3 regions of the Paenibacillus sp. FSL R7-0652 genome follow, and region 2 is predicted to be linked to each of the others. Evidence: a T-box and tRNA genes for the amino acid it is inferred to sense, from the RefSeq annotation. Region 2 holds a T-box; the other regions hold tRNA genes.
The links. A T-box is a leader RNA that pairs with one kind of tRNA and senses whether it is charged. The one in region 2 lies ahead of leuS (leucine--tRNA ligase), so its partner is inferred to be a tRNA-Leu.

Region 1: it encodes a tRNA-Leu, which carries the amino acid that the T-box ahead of leuS (leucine--tRNA ligase) is inferred to sense. The anticodon was not compared.
Region 3: it encodes a tRNA-Leu, which carries the amino acid that the T-box ahead of leuS (leucine--tRNA ligase) is inferred to sense. The anticodon was not compared.

Annotation. Positions count from the first base shown of each region.
Region 1 covers NZ_CP152001.1:1,548,003-1,552,291, forward strand. Annotated here, with positions in the region: gene MKY97_RS06810 (hypothetical protein) at 1-552, opposite strand, end outside; gene MKY97_RS06815 (XRE family transcriptional regulator) at 581-784, opposite strand; gene MKY97_RS06820 (urease accessory UreF family protein) at 1,045-1,746, opposite strand; tRNA gene MKY97_RS06825 (tRNA-Leu) at 2,247-2,329, shown strand; gene MKY97_RS06830 (glutathione peroxidase) at 2,518-2,994, opposite strand; cyclic di-AMP (ydaO/yuaA leader) riboswitch at 3,385-3,560, shown strand; gene MKY97_RS06835 (hypothetical protein) at 3,679-4,107, shown strand; gene MKY97_RS06840 (HAD family hydrolase) at 4,257-4,289, shown strand, end outside.
Region 2 covers NZ_CP152001.1:4,712,929-4,717,217, reverse strand. Annotated here, with positions in the region: gene MKY97_RS20640 (class I SAM-dependent methyltransferase) at 1-429, shown strand, start outside; gene MKY97_RS20635 (aminoglycoside phosphotransferase family protein) at 632-1,588, shown strand; T-box leader at 1,704-1,956, shown strand; gene leuS (leucine--tRNA ligase) at 2,030-4,289, shown strand, end outside.
Region 3 covers NZ_CP152001.1:2,225,146-2,229,434, reverse strand. Annotated here, with positions in the region: gene MKY97_RS10275 (carbohydrate-binding protein) at 1-1,434, shown strand, start outside; tRNA gene MKY97_RS10270 (tRNA-Leu) at 1,647-1,731, opposite strand; gene pelA (pectate lyase) at 1,931-2,884, opposite strand; cyclic di-AMP (ydaO/yuaA leader) riboswitch at 3,285-3,416, shown strand; gene MKY97_RS10260 (C40 family peptidase) at 3,422-3,886, shown strand; gene MKY97_RS10255 (carboxymuconolactone decarboxylase family protein) at 3,977-4,289, opposite strand, start outside.

The DNA of each region.
Region 1 (4,289 bases), 3.2 Mb from region 2:
TTCGGCAGAGGTGTGTTTCTCCAAATAATGTTCGACGGAGCTCCATTCCTCCGATTCGTCTTTAATATGTTTACAGACGGCGCAAATGGGCAATAGGCCGAATAATGTGCGTGCTTCAGTCAGGGCTTGCCTTAGCTGAAGCTCTGTTTTTTTCTGTTCGGTAATGTCGGTGTGAGCTACCAGAGCCAGGGCAGTATCCATTGCGGGTCCATCATACAGTGGAGTGAGCTCTACACGAAACCATCTCTCTTCATTATATGGGGTGGTCACAGAGATGTCGTATGTATGAGTTTGCTTAAACGGAACGACGTTGTGTCTCAGATCTTGTGCAAATGTGGTAGCCGGAAGGATATCTTTCTGCTGCGCCGCCCAGGCTTCCATCAAATGCAGGTAATGCCTGTGACAGCGGGCTGTGTGTGAAAAAGGTCTATGAAACCCGCGTTCCCAGGCTCGGTTGCAGCTCCGAATCATCCAATGCTGATCAACGATAATCAGCTGATGGTTGGTCGATTGGAAAGACAAGCTTTCGAGGTCTGATGTCACATATCTCACGAGAGAAATCCTCCTTTGATGAAAATGGTTATCGCAGCTCCTCGGGTATGTCCAGAATATCAGCGACCAAATGCCTGAATCTGGTTGCTTTGCGTGTGCCGTGGATAAGGTTGGACAGACGATAGGGTGGAATGCCATGCTGTTCGCAGAAGGTTTTCTGATCGACCTGCAGTTCGGTTAGGCGTCGTTTGATAGCCCATCCGAACGGAGTGACTGGTTTTTTCTTGTTCAAAATGGTTCACTCCTGAATGGATTATAGTATTCAGCAAGCTTGTATTGGTGTAAGATATATAGAAATGCGAGCTGTGATTTCCATTATATACGTATTTACGTCATCTAACAATTAAAAAATACGGAAATAAGTGTATTTTTTGAATTAATATGACGTAAATACGTTTTTATAAGCTTGCAAAAAAGTGAAAAACACGCCAGCAAGGGGATTGCGGCGTGTTTTTTTGTATGCATTTTTATAGAAGGGTGGAACGGGGAGAGTTATGCTCTGTAAGCATGGAGGCCTGCCCCGAGCATGTGAAAGTTGGGGAACAAGGGCTTCATAGACAGGGATGCGGGGGGCATATGTCCATCTGGAGAAGAGGTGCTCACGGTCGTCCATTCCTTCTCTAGGTCTGTGGTCAGACGACCCAGCAGTTCCTTGGTGACTTCTTCAGTTAGAGGGATAACTTTGGAGGCTTCGGATATACAAGCATACATGGCTGAATGCAGGTAACCGAGAACCGCCTCTTCGACGGGGATGTCAAGGTGGTGGTTAATCCAGGCGTGAACGGTAGGGAGGCAGCCAACGGAATTGTATTTTGCGAAGATCTGTTCAAGCGGGCTGAAGTCAATCCACGGATGCAGGGCGCGCGAGAGTTTGATTAAACGTTTGCCTATAGCTGATGCTTGTTCTCGAAGTTCAGCGGGTGTGCGCTGTACATGGACCAGTTTGTCGATCAAAGCGACACGCCAGGTGTCCTTATGATCTGTTGCGGTGTAGATGCCTTTGATCGCCATGCCTTCAAGACGCACAAGACTAGGGTGAAGCTGGCATCGCATGAACGATTCGATATCCTCGGCAGTACGTATGGAGCCTTCCTTGATATGGGTGTTCATGCCGAAGAGATGGGAGAACCCTCCAACCTGCACAGAGGGATCAAGCAGTTTCGCGTAATCGAGAAGCTTATTCCCACGATTCAAGATCTTTCGCCTCCTGTGTACAGTTGTGTAAATTTTCCTAACTTGATAAAGGTTTTTTTGAAAATTTGTGTGTAAATCCGAATTATATGATATATATTTTCACATAATAATCGGTGTTTTGTCAATAGTTAACAGAAAAAAAGACGTTTGTATAGGCCTGGTAAGTATTTTGTGTTATATAAACTTACACAAGCTTATTTGTGATAAAATAATTTGATTCTTCTAAAGTTCCTATTTCGAAAACGGATGGATTTACTCCGTCTTCGTGTGGCCTCTTTTTCGCAATCAGATTAATGTTATGTGCTTACTTCAGAGTTATGACAAAAATTTGCGCAGTTAGATGGAATTTGAGCAGTTAAATGAAAAATGAAAGGAGAAAGGAAGCTGAGTTGTATAAAAAGAAGTGTTATATTCAGGCTGCACAAGAAAATCTAGATAATTGCTTTACTTTTAAATAAGATTCCGGTATAATCAATTCTGTTGCCGATAATTTACGACATGCGGTCGTGGTGGAATGGCAGACACGCTATCTTGAGGGGGTAGTGGGCGTATGCCCGTGGAGGTTCGAGTCCTCTCGACCGCATTATATGAAGAGATACCTGAGAAGCTTTCCATAATGGAAAGCTTCTTTTCTTTGATCAGAACTGAAGTTCCGCAGCTCAATGGAACGTTCTGAACTAGTTGAAGCGGGTACAGCGAAAAAAAGCCATCCTGAAGCCTGAGCCTTGGCTCTTTGGTTTCGGATCGCTTTTTCATTTTATAAAATATAGTTTATTTCAACAAAGCCTCAATATCCTCTTGAATTTTGTCTGGTATCGTCTGCGGAGCATATCGTTTCACTACTTTCCCGTTCTGGTCAACCAGGAATTTGGTGAAGTTCCATTTGATTGCTTTCGAGCCGAGCAGGCCGGGTGCTTCTTTGGTAATATGTTGGAAAAGTGGATGGGCGCTGGAGCCATTGACGTCAATTTTTTCAAACATAGGGAAGCTGACACCGTAATTCATCTGACAGAACTCGGCAATATCATCGGAGGAACCTTTCTCCTGCGCAAACTGATTGCTTGGGAACCCAAGCACTTCAAACGGAGCATCCTGGAATTTATCCTGCAGCTCCTGCAGGCCCTTGAATTGAGGTGTGAGACCACACTGACTTGCTGTATTTACTATTAACAACACTTTGCCGCGATACTCGGACATCTCAATCTCTTGTCCGCGAAGGGTGTTTACTTTGTAATCATAAACTGACATAGGGATCGCCTCCATCATCTTGTTCTAGATACATTCATTATATTTTATGCAATTAAGTAATGCAAAACTTATTTGGCTTCTGCGTTGTTATGACCATCCTTGGTGTGTAAGATCGACGTAAGATTGAAATCGTTGTGAAATGTGATGATCCATTTTTGTGCGGCAGAGAATTAGACAGCTTGGAAGAGTTGGATAGCGTATAACCTCATTGTAAGCGTTATTATTGAAGATTATTGCCGGAAATCTGACGATTCAGTGATCTGGCCGCACTTTACATCATCATGGCACAGGTGTATGATTCATAGCGTAATTTGAATTTTAATAAATTTATACCTGAAAAACGAAACAAACGATAATATCGATCGGTTCTTTATTCAAGATGTACGAACGATGTTTTAATCGCTGAGTTTCCATTCATTAAGGGTGGAAAACGGGGGAACCAACAGGATGGGCTGTATTACAGCAGCAGACATCCATGGGGTGAATTTTCCGGTGACAGCCGGAAATAGGGCGACTCTCGCGCCCGAATCCGTCAGCTAACCTCGTAAGCGTTAAAGGGAGAGGCAGCAAACCGCACGCTGGTTCATGGCGTTTTCGTCATGGATTATTTAAGAAGCGTTTCGGAGGCCTTGGTCCCCCACGCTTCTTTTTTGTTGTCTTTTCACGCCAAGGGAGGAACGAACAATGGATAAAGAGATGATTTTGGTGACGGCTCCGAATGAAGCTGGACGTAAATTTGTGAAATTGCTGATGTACAAAAAAATGCCTTTTGCCGTTCTGACGAATAGTGCTGGTGAGGAGCGCAAACTTCGCCAGATTGGCGTAGAACATGTGATCCGCATGAATACGGCAGCGGCTGAAAAATGGTTTTTGCCGCAGGGCAGTGTAGGGAATGTATTTATTTTTGAAAATAGTCTGAACTTGACCTGCCGTTATCTGCAGATTTGCCGGTCATGGACATCCAAGTCCCTGTGTGTGATCACAGAGCAGAGCCATCCTAAAGGGATTTATCGGGGGATGGGGGCTGACAAAATCGTGTATTCATTGAACGGAGAAGTCGGTTTCCTTCTCAACAGCTGCAGCAAACAGGAAGCTGAAGTCAGCAGCTTATGATTGAGATTGATTCGATGTAAGACGCCTGCTATAATTGCAGCTATAGACTAACGGAATTTGAGGAGACTCATGCTTGTCGTGGGTCTTCTTTTTTTATGGATACAGTATGCAAGCTAGGGGTGACCTGCGGCTTATGAGGAGGAATCGGCGTGCCGGATATTGCCGGATTGAAGTGGTTGTTT
Region 2 (4,289 bases):
TGTGATTGTGTGAACTATTTGCTGGAATCAGAAGATGTGATTCGTACATTCAGGCGAACATATGAGATGCTGAAGCCAGAAGGTACGTTTCTGTTTGATGTGCATCATCCGAACACACTCATTCGTTATGATGAAGAGCAGCCTTTTGTACTGGATGAGCGTTCCGTGTCTTACATCTGGACATGTGATCTGGACCAGGAGCGGTGTGAAATCGAGCACCATCTAAGCATTTTCTCGCGTATTGAAGACGGCAGCAGGGATACGTACCAGAGATTTGAGGAAGTTCATGTGCAGCGTGCTTATGATCCGGATTGGATGAAGCTGGAGCTGTGCAAAGCGGGCTTCCGAGACGTGAAGGTGTATGCGGACTTTGAGTGGCAAGAGGCTGGAGACAGTGCGCAGCGTTTGTTCTACGTGGCTGTAAAATAAATAAGCAGCTCGTATGTACATGGTTTGAAATACGATGGTTAGCTGTCCTTTGGCTGCATGTGATCATGCTGCCAAGGACAGTTTTTTTAACTGATAGGATAAAAGGTATTGCTGCTGGAAGGAAAGAGAGACATAATAAATTTAATTCGGAAAGCGTTTTCCGAAATGAGATGAACTATTCAATAACGGGAGGATGACAACGATGGAAAGTACATATAAAACGAGATTATCCAAAGAGCAGCTGGATCAGATCATTACACATCAACTCGCTGCGGCCATTCAGGAATGTGAAGAAATGATTGACGGATGGGCAAACCATGCCTATAAAATAGTGCTAAGTGACGGACGAAAAATTGTCCTTAAAATTGCGCCCTCGGCTGCAACCAATCTGATGCGCTGTGAGCAGGATCTGATGACAGCAGAAGTGGAAGCACTCCGGCTTGCTGCCGGTCTGAAGGATGTTCCTGTGCCTCAGGTGCTGGCTTATGATGCTTCGCTTGCTTTTGCACCTGCACAGTATTTTATTATGGAATACATGTCCGGGACGCCGTATAACCAGGTAAAAACTCAACTTACAGTGTCAGAGCAGGAAGAAATTGAGCAGCAGTTAGGACAATATAACAAGCGAATCAACGAGATTAAGGGGGATCGATTCGGTTATTTTTCGGGGAAGGACAGACAGCGCAGCACATGGAGAGAAGCATTTTTGATGTTGATGGAGGATATGCTTGCCGATGGAGAAAAGGCAAAGATTGATATTGGTATTGACTACAATGAGCTGCGGCGTCTGATCGAGGAAAGATCAGATGTACTGGATGAAGTGACCGAACCCATGTTGATCAGCTGGGATCTGTGGGATGGTAATGTGTTGGTGCAGGATAAACAGATTACGGGCATTATCGATTTTGAACGCTCGTTGTGGGGTGATCCGCTGATGGAGCACTATTTCAGTCATTTTAACTATACTCCGGGATTTTTGAAAGGGTATGGCCGAGAGATTGTGACGGAGAGTGAGCGGAAGCGCAGAAGCTTGTACGATTTGTATTTTGATCTTGCACTTCGAATTGAATGTGATTACCGGCAGTATGATAATCAGGAGCATATCCAATGGACGATTCAGAATCTGAAGAAGGGTATTGAACGTTTTCGGAATGTTTGAAGAAGCATCATTGTAGTCGGGGAGCACGGAAATTATATCATCTGAGAAGGATGAATGTGAAGTGTCATATTGACTTTGAGCCTGCATTTTTATATAATGTTCCCGATATTGTATACATATTTCGATGATAAGGATCAGTAGTAAATTCTGTACATGACAGAGAGTCGGCGGGTGGTGCAAGCCGATTGACAGTACTTTGCGAACTCGCCTTGGAGAAATGCGGTGACTACACCTTTCTATGCCTTCTGCATTGAATAGGAAATCCGCATCGGTTAACCGCCGTTACAGGTCTAGAGGGAGTGGATGACGAAGCACGTTCGTCCGCTAACTAGGGTGGTACCACGGGAATTCAACCTCTCGTCCCTAGCGCTGCAAACGCTACGGGATGCTGAGGTTTTTTTGTTGTTATCAAAGCGCGTATAACCTGAAGGAGGAATATAGATGAGTGAGAATCATCAGCCGAAGCACGGCTATCAACCGCAAGTGATGGAAAAAAACTGGCAGCAGTATTGGGATGAAAACAAAACATTCAAAACAGGTGAGGACCCGTCGAAACCGAAGTTTTATGCTCTGGATATGTTTCCTTATCCGTCCGGTTCCGGACTGCACGTAGGTCATCCGGAAGGATATACAGCAACGGATATCGTATCCCGTTACAAACGGATGCGCGGATACAATGTACTTCATCCGATGGGTTGGGACGCGTTCGGTCTGCCTGCAGAGCAGCACGCACTGGATACGGGGGAGCACCCGCGTCATATTACATTCCGCAATATCGACAATTTCCGTCGTCAGATCAAATCTCTCGGATTTTCGTATGACTGGGATCGCGAGATCAGCACAACGGACCCGGAGTACTACAAATGGACACAATGGATTTTCATCCAGCTGTACAAAAAAGGTTTGGCTTATGTAGATGAAGTGCCGGTGAACTGGTGTGAGGCATTGGGTACGGTTCTGGCGAATGAAGAGGTTATTGACGGTAAAAGTGAACGCGGCGGCCACCCCGTTGTACGTAAACCGATGCGTCAATGGGTGCTGAAAATTACGGAATATGCGGAGCGTTTGCTGGAGGACCTGGAAGAGCTGGACTGGTCGGAAAGCATCAAGGATATGCAGCGTAACTGGATCGGCAAATCGACAGGTGCTGAAGTGGTTTTTGCCATTGAAGGCCGTGAAGAAGTGATCAAAGTATTCACAACTCGCGCAGATACATTGTTTGGTGCAAGCTTTGCAGTTCTCGCTCCAGAACATGAACTGGTGGACGTGATTACGTCTGAAACAGAGCGTGAGGCAGTGAAAGCTTATCAGGAGCAGGCTGCGCGTAAGAGTGATCTGGAACGTACGGACTTGGCCAAAGAAAAAACAGGTGTGTTCACAGGGGCGTATGCGATCAATCCGGTTAACGGAGCAAAGCTTCCGATTTGGATTGCGGATTATGTACTGGCTGGTTACGGTACAGGGGCTGTTATGGCTGTCCCGGGGCATGATGCACGTGACTGGGAATTTGCGAAGCAGTTTGACCTGAATATCATCGAAGTCATTGAAGGCGGCGATGTCACAAAAGAGGCGTATACAGGCGACGGTGCACACGTGAACTCCGATTTCCTGAACGGATTAAACAACGAAGAAGCTGCGGCGAAGATGATCGCTTGGCTTGAAGAGAACGGTAAGGGACAAGGTAAAACAACATATCGTCTGCGTGACTGGTTGTTCAGCCGTCAGCGTTATTGGGGAGAGCCGATTCCGATTCTGCATCTGGAAGATGGAACAATGAAGACGGTGCCGGAAGATCAACTGCCGCTGCTGCTTCCTGACATTGACCAGATCAAACCTTCAGGTACAGGAGAATCTCCACTGGCTAATGTGACAGATTGGGTGAATACGGTCGATCCGGAAACAGGCATGAAAGCGCGCCGCGAAACGAACACGATGCCGCAGTGGGCCGGAAGCTGCTGGTATTATCTGCGGTTCATCGATCCTCACAATGACAAGGAACTGATCTCGAAGGAGAAACAGCAGCAGTGGCTGCCAGTGGACTTGTACATTGGTGGAGCAGAACATGCGGTACTTCACCTGCTGTATGCTCGTTTCTGGCACAAAGTGCTGTATGATCTGGGCGTTGTACACACGAAAGAGCCATTCTACAAGCTGGTCAACCAAGGTATGATTCTGGGTACCAACAACGAAAAAATGAGTAAATCCCGTGGTAATGTGATTAACCCGGATGAGATAGTTAACGAATTCGGTGCAGATACACTGCGTCTCTATGAAATGTTCATGGGACCTCTGGAAGCGACCAAACCTTGGAACGCCAGCGGGGTCGAAGGGATGTATCGTTTCTTGTCACGTGTATGGCGTCTGTTCATCAACGAAGATACAGGTGCAGTTAATGAGAAGATTACAGTAGATGGCGGAACGGATGAATTCAAACGTACAGCGCATAAAACAATCAAAAAAGTGACGGAGGATCTGGAGCATCTGCGTTTCAACACCGCGATAAGCCAATTGATGATCTTCATTAACGATGCATACAAAGCGGATACACTGCCTCGTGAAGCAATGGAGAACTTTGTTCAGCTGCTGTCACCTTTGGCACCGCATATGGCGGAGGAACTGTGGAGTCGTCTTGGATATGAGGGTGGAATTTCCTACGTGGCTTGGCCTGAGTATGATGAGTCGATGACCGTGGATGCAGAAG
Region 3 (4,289 bases), 2.5 Mb from region 2:
ATCTCCGTCGATCCGAACCCCAATAACTGGGCTCTAGAAGTCCCAACAGCCAAGCGCGCAATCGAGAAAGGTGCGATTGTATTTGCATCACCTTGGAATCCTCCGAGCAGCATGGTGGAAACTTTCAATCGCAACGGCGATACCAATGCCAAGAGACTGAGATATGACAAATACGGTGCGTATGCTCAGCATTTGAATGACTTTGTAACCTTTATGAAAAATAACGGCGTGAACCTGTACGCGATCTCCGTGCAGAACGAGCCGGATTACGCTCACGACTGGACGTGGTGGACCCCGCAGGAAATCCTTCGTTTTATGAAGGAAAATGCAGGCAGTATTCAAGGTACCAAAGTTATGGCCCCTGAATCTTTCCAATACTTGAAAAATATATCTGACCCTATCCTGAATGATCCGCAGGCACTCGCCAATATGGACATCTTGGGAGCTCATACGTATGGAACGCAGTTCAAAGATTTCCCATACCCGCTCTTTAAGCAAAAAGGAGCCGGTAAAGAGCTGTGGATGACAGAAGTCTATTATCCAAACAGTGACAACAACTCCGCTGACCGCTGGCCAGAAGCGTTGGACGTATCGTACCATATGCACAATGCAATGGTTGAAGGCGACTTCCAAGCTTATGTATGGTGGTATATCCGCAGACAATATAGTCCGATGAAGGAAGATGGAACGATCAGCAAGCGTGGTTATAACATGGCTCATTTCTCCAAATTTGTTCGCCCTGGATATGTCAGAGTAGATGCTTCCAAAAACCCGGATACCAATACCTTTGTATCTGCCTATAAAGGCGATAACAAAGTCGTGATCGTAGCCATCAACCGCGGTACTTCGTCTGCAAACCAACGATTTGTACTGCAGAATGGTAATGCTTCCACCGTTTCTTCATATGTTACGGACAGCAGCCGTAATCTGGCGAGCCTTGCACCGATTAACGTTTCCAATGGCGCATTCACCGCGCAGCTTCCAGCACGGAGTGTGACTACATTTGTTGCTAACCTCACTGGTGGCGGCGGGAATGTAGGCACAGGTACCACTTATGAGGCTGAAACAGGAACAACGCTTACCGATGCAGTGATTGAGAACCTGTACCCAGGTTTCTCCGGTTCCGGTTACGTGAACTTTAACGCGTATACAGGTTCCGCAATTCAATGGAATGAAATCAACAACACGATTACCGGCACTAAAAATGTCAAGTTCCGTTATGCTCTGGAAAGTGGTACAAGAAACCTAGACATTTATGTTAACGGCACCAAAGTAATCAGCAACCAACCCTTTGAGGCAACAGGGAGCTGGTCAACCTGGGGTGAGAAAACCATTCAAGTGCCTATGAATTCAGGTACAAATACCCTTCGAATCGTAACCACAGGTTCAGAAGGACCCAATATTGATAACATCACGGTTACTGCTGCATTATAATCTTCATCCTAATATTGGTCTGCTTCATGCTCTACATCTTTCTATCATGGCAAAAAGTGGCCAAGCCCCGTTTCTGCAGCAGCTCGGATCGATGTGTGAACGAGCATCGCGCAGCTGCAGGACGGGCTCCCCTCATCGAATGACTGGCTTATGACCAAAAAGATTAAAAAAGCTCCTTCAGGACATGTCCTGAAGGAGCTTTTTTAATCTGATGCGGTCGAGAGGACTCGAACCTCCACGGGGGGTTAGCCCACACGGACCTGAACCGTGCGCGTCTGCCAATTCCGCCACGACCGCATATTCTAGTCTCACCAATTATTATCGGCGACAAGAAATAATATATCATGCGAGATCCATTATGTCAACACTTAAAACATCTAACAGGTTCGAACCAGATCTTAAGATCTGGTTCGAACCTGTTAGACTCTTCTTATACTCTTCCTTCAGAATGTAAATTCAATAAAACAAGCTTAAGAAGATTCCAAAAAACAGGTTACTACAGCTTGGAAGGCCAGCTGCCATACCAAGCATAACCTCCTCTTCTTTCCTTCTCGATCTCACTCAGCTTATATTTCACAATCCCGTCACGACCAACAAAAATAGGTCTGTCCGTACCAAGCTCATAGAAACGAGCCCAGATTGGTGAAGCGCTGGAATCCGCAATAATCCGGCTGTCTCCGTTCCCTCTCTCATATCGGTATCCTGTAATCTTCACTTTGTTAAACCAGGCTTCAGCGCCTTTAATGGATGCCGTTATTCTGGCATTGGGTGGTCTTGTCTTCAGAAACTTGACGATGTTTACACTCTCAGCAGCCGTTAGCGAAGGCACTTCGTAACTTCTTCCGCCTGCTGGTCTCAGCGTACTGGAATCATGCTGCTGACCCCAAACCGTCAATTTCCCGCCGGATGACACCTGCGTGTTCAAAATGGCGTCAACCCCTTTAGATACCGCATTCTTACTGCGATTCGCAAGTGAAGTATCGATAAAAGAAAAGTCCCCTTTCCGGCCTGCAACTTCATCGAGCATGAACATCACATTAATCATCGCGTCATCATTGTAAGTAATATGCTTATGATAGCCGGAGCTTTGATAGATTTGCGGCCAGCCGCCGTTGGAATACTGCATGTTAAGCAAAAAATTTATGCCCTTAATGGCTGCAGCCGAGTAACGCGGATCTTTATTTTTCTTGAATTCCTTCGCAAGTCTTCTAATCTCGGAGTATGTAGCTTTATTATCGATCGTTGATTTGGCCCATTCACCTGATGTCTGACCGTAATCTTTTCTCCAACCTCCGTCCGGGCGCTGATTTTTCAAAATATCAGACAAACTTGCGGTTGTGCCTGATGCATCAGCTGCGGATACGGATGCTGCAGGAAGAACGACCATTCCTGCTGTGGAAAAAACCATGGAACATGCGAGTACAAACGTCATCCACTTTTTGGCTTTCACAAAACATCACACTCCCAATTCATAAATTTTCCGTGCATTCTGGCTTACAACGGAATTATAAATCCCATTGTAAGCAATTTAAATACAAAATTTGTATGTATTTAATAAACTCATCATATGCAGCATCTCTTTCTTTGTCAATGTATGCGGCAGCATACGCTTATTAACTTCATTTCACCGGAACGGAATATTGCTTTTAACTCTTGACAAACTTGTTTATTATCCATTCTTACACCGATGAAACATTAATGACTATTTTGTAATCTTTAGTAGTCTGTTTTAAACATAATTCCGACTAAATTCGATAATTCCGCTAACATTGAGCCGGAAAGAAGACGTTAAAACAGGTTTGACAATTACGCATTTATGCAATATAGTTTCAAATAGTTACAAAAACTTAATTATTCATTTGCCGAGTTTCAGGATTGAAAACGGGGGAACCATTTTGGGTGAATTATTCTTATACATAGGAAATATAGGGAACCTTCTACCGAACCCTTAGCTAACTCCGTAGGCATCGAAGGGAGAACATTGATTTTGAAAAAACTGATTATCTCCATTTTTGGAGCTGCTGTACTATTTACATCTGGGGCAACAACCACTGAGGCAAGCACAATAAATACCGTAGTTAACAATATGACAGGCATCCCGTACAAATGGGGCGGCACAACGATGGCCGGTTTCGATTGTTCCGGGTTTATGAGATATCTTTTTAATAAATACAGCATTGAACTGCCGCGCACGTCACAGCAGCAGGCCAAAGCGGGGACACCTGTTTCCAAAGCAGGAATTCGCACAGGCGATCTGGTATTTTTTAACACAACCGGCAGAGGGATTTCACATACAGGGGTATACATTGGCGGAGGTCAATTCGCACATGCTTCCAGCAGCAAAGGTGTCAGCATCACCAAGCTCTCGAACCCTTATTTCAATGATCGTTATGTGACGGCAAGACGGGTAACAGGTCAGTTTATGTACAACAAAATGATCGGAAAATTATAAGATCACCCTATTCTGCAATACAAAAAAGGAGACACCGGTTCATTCCGGAGTCTCCTTTTCTTTTCCTTGTGAAGGGATCAAACGAACGAACTAATGCAGGGCCTTCTGCACCCGCATTGCTCCTTGTGACAAGGCATGACCGCCCCCTACAGCTCCAGCGACAGCTACAGTCTCCATAATCTCCTGATCCGTCGCTCCCTTGGAACGAGCCTCTTCTACATGATAGAACGTGCACACTTCATTATTGGCAAACAAACCGATGCCCAGTGCAATCAGCTGCTTTGTTTTGGCATCGAGCACACCGGGCTGAAAACACTCCCCCGTAAACTCGTGGTACGATTTCACCACGTCTGGGAGTACATCGCTTAAAGCGCCAATCTGATCCTTATAAGCATGAACTTTA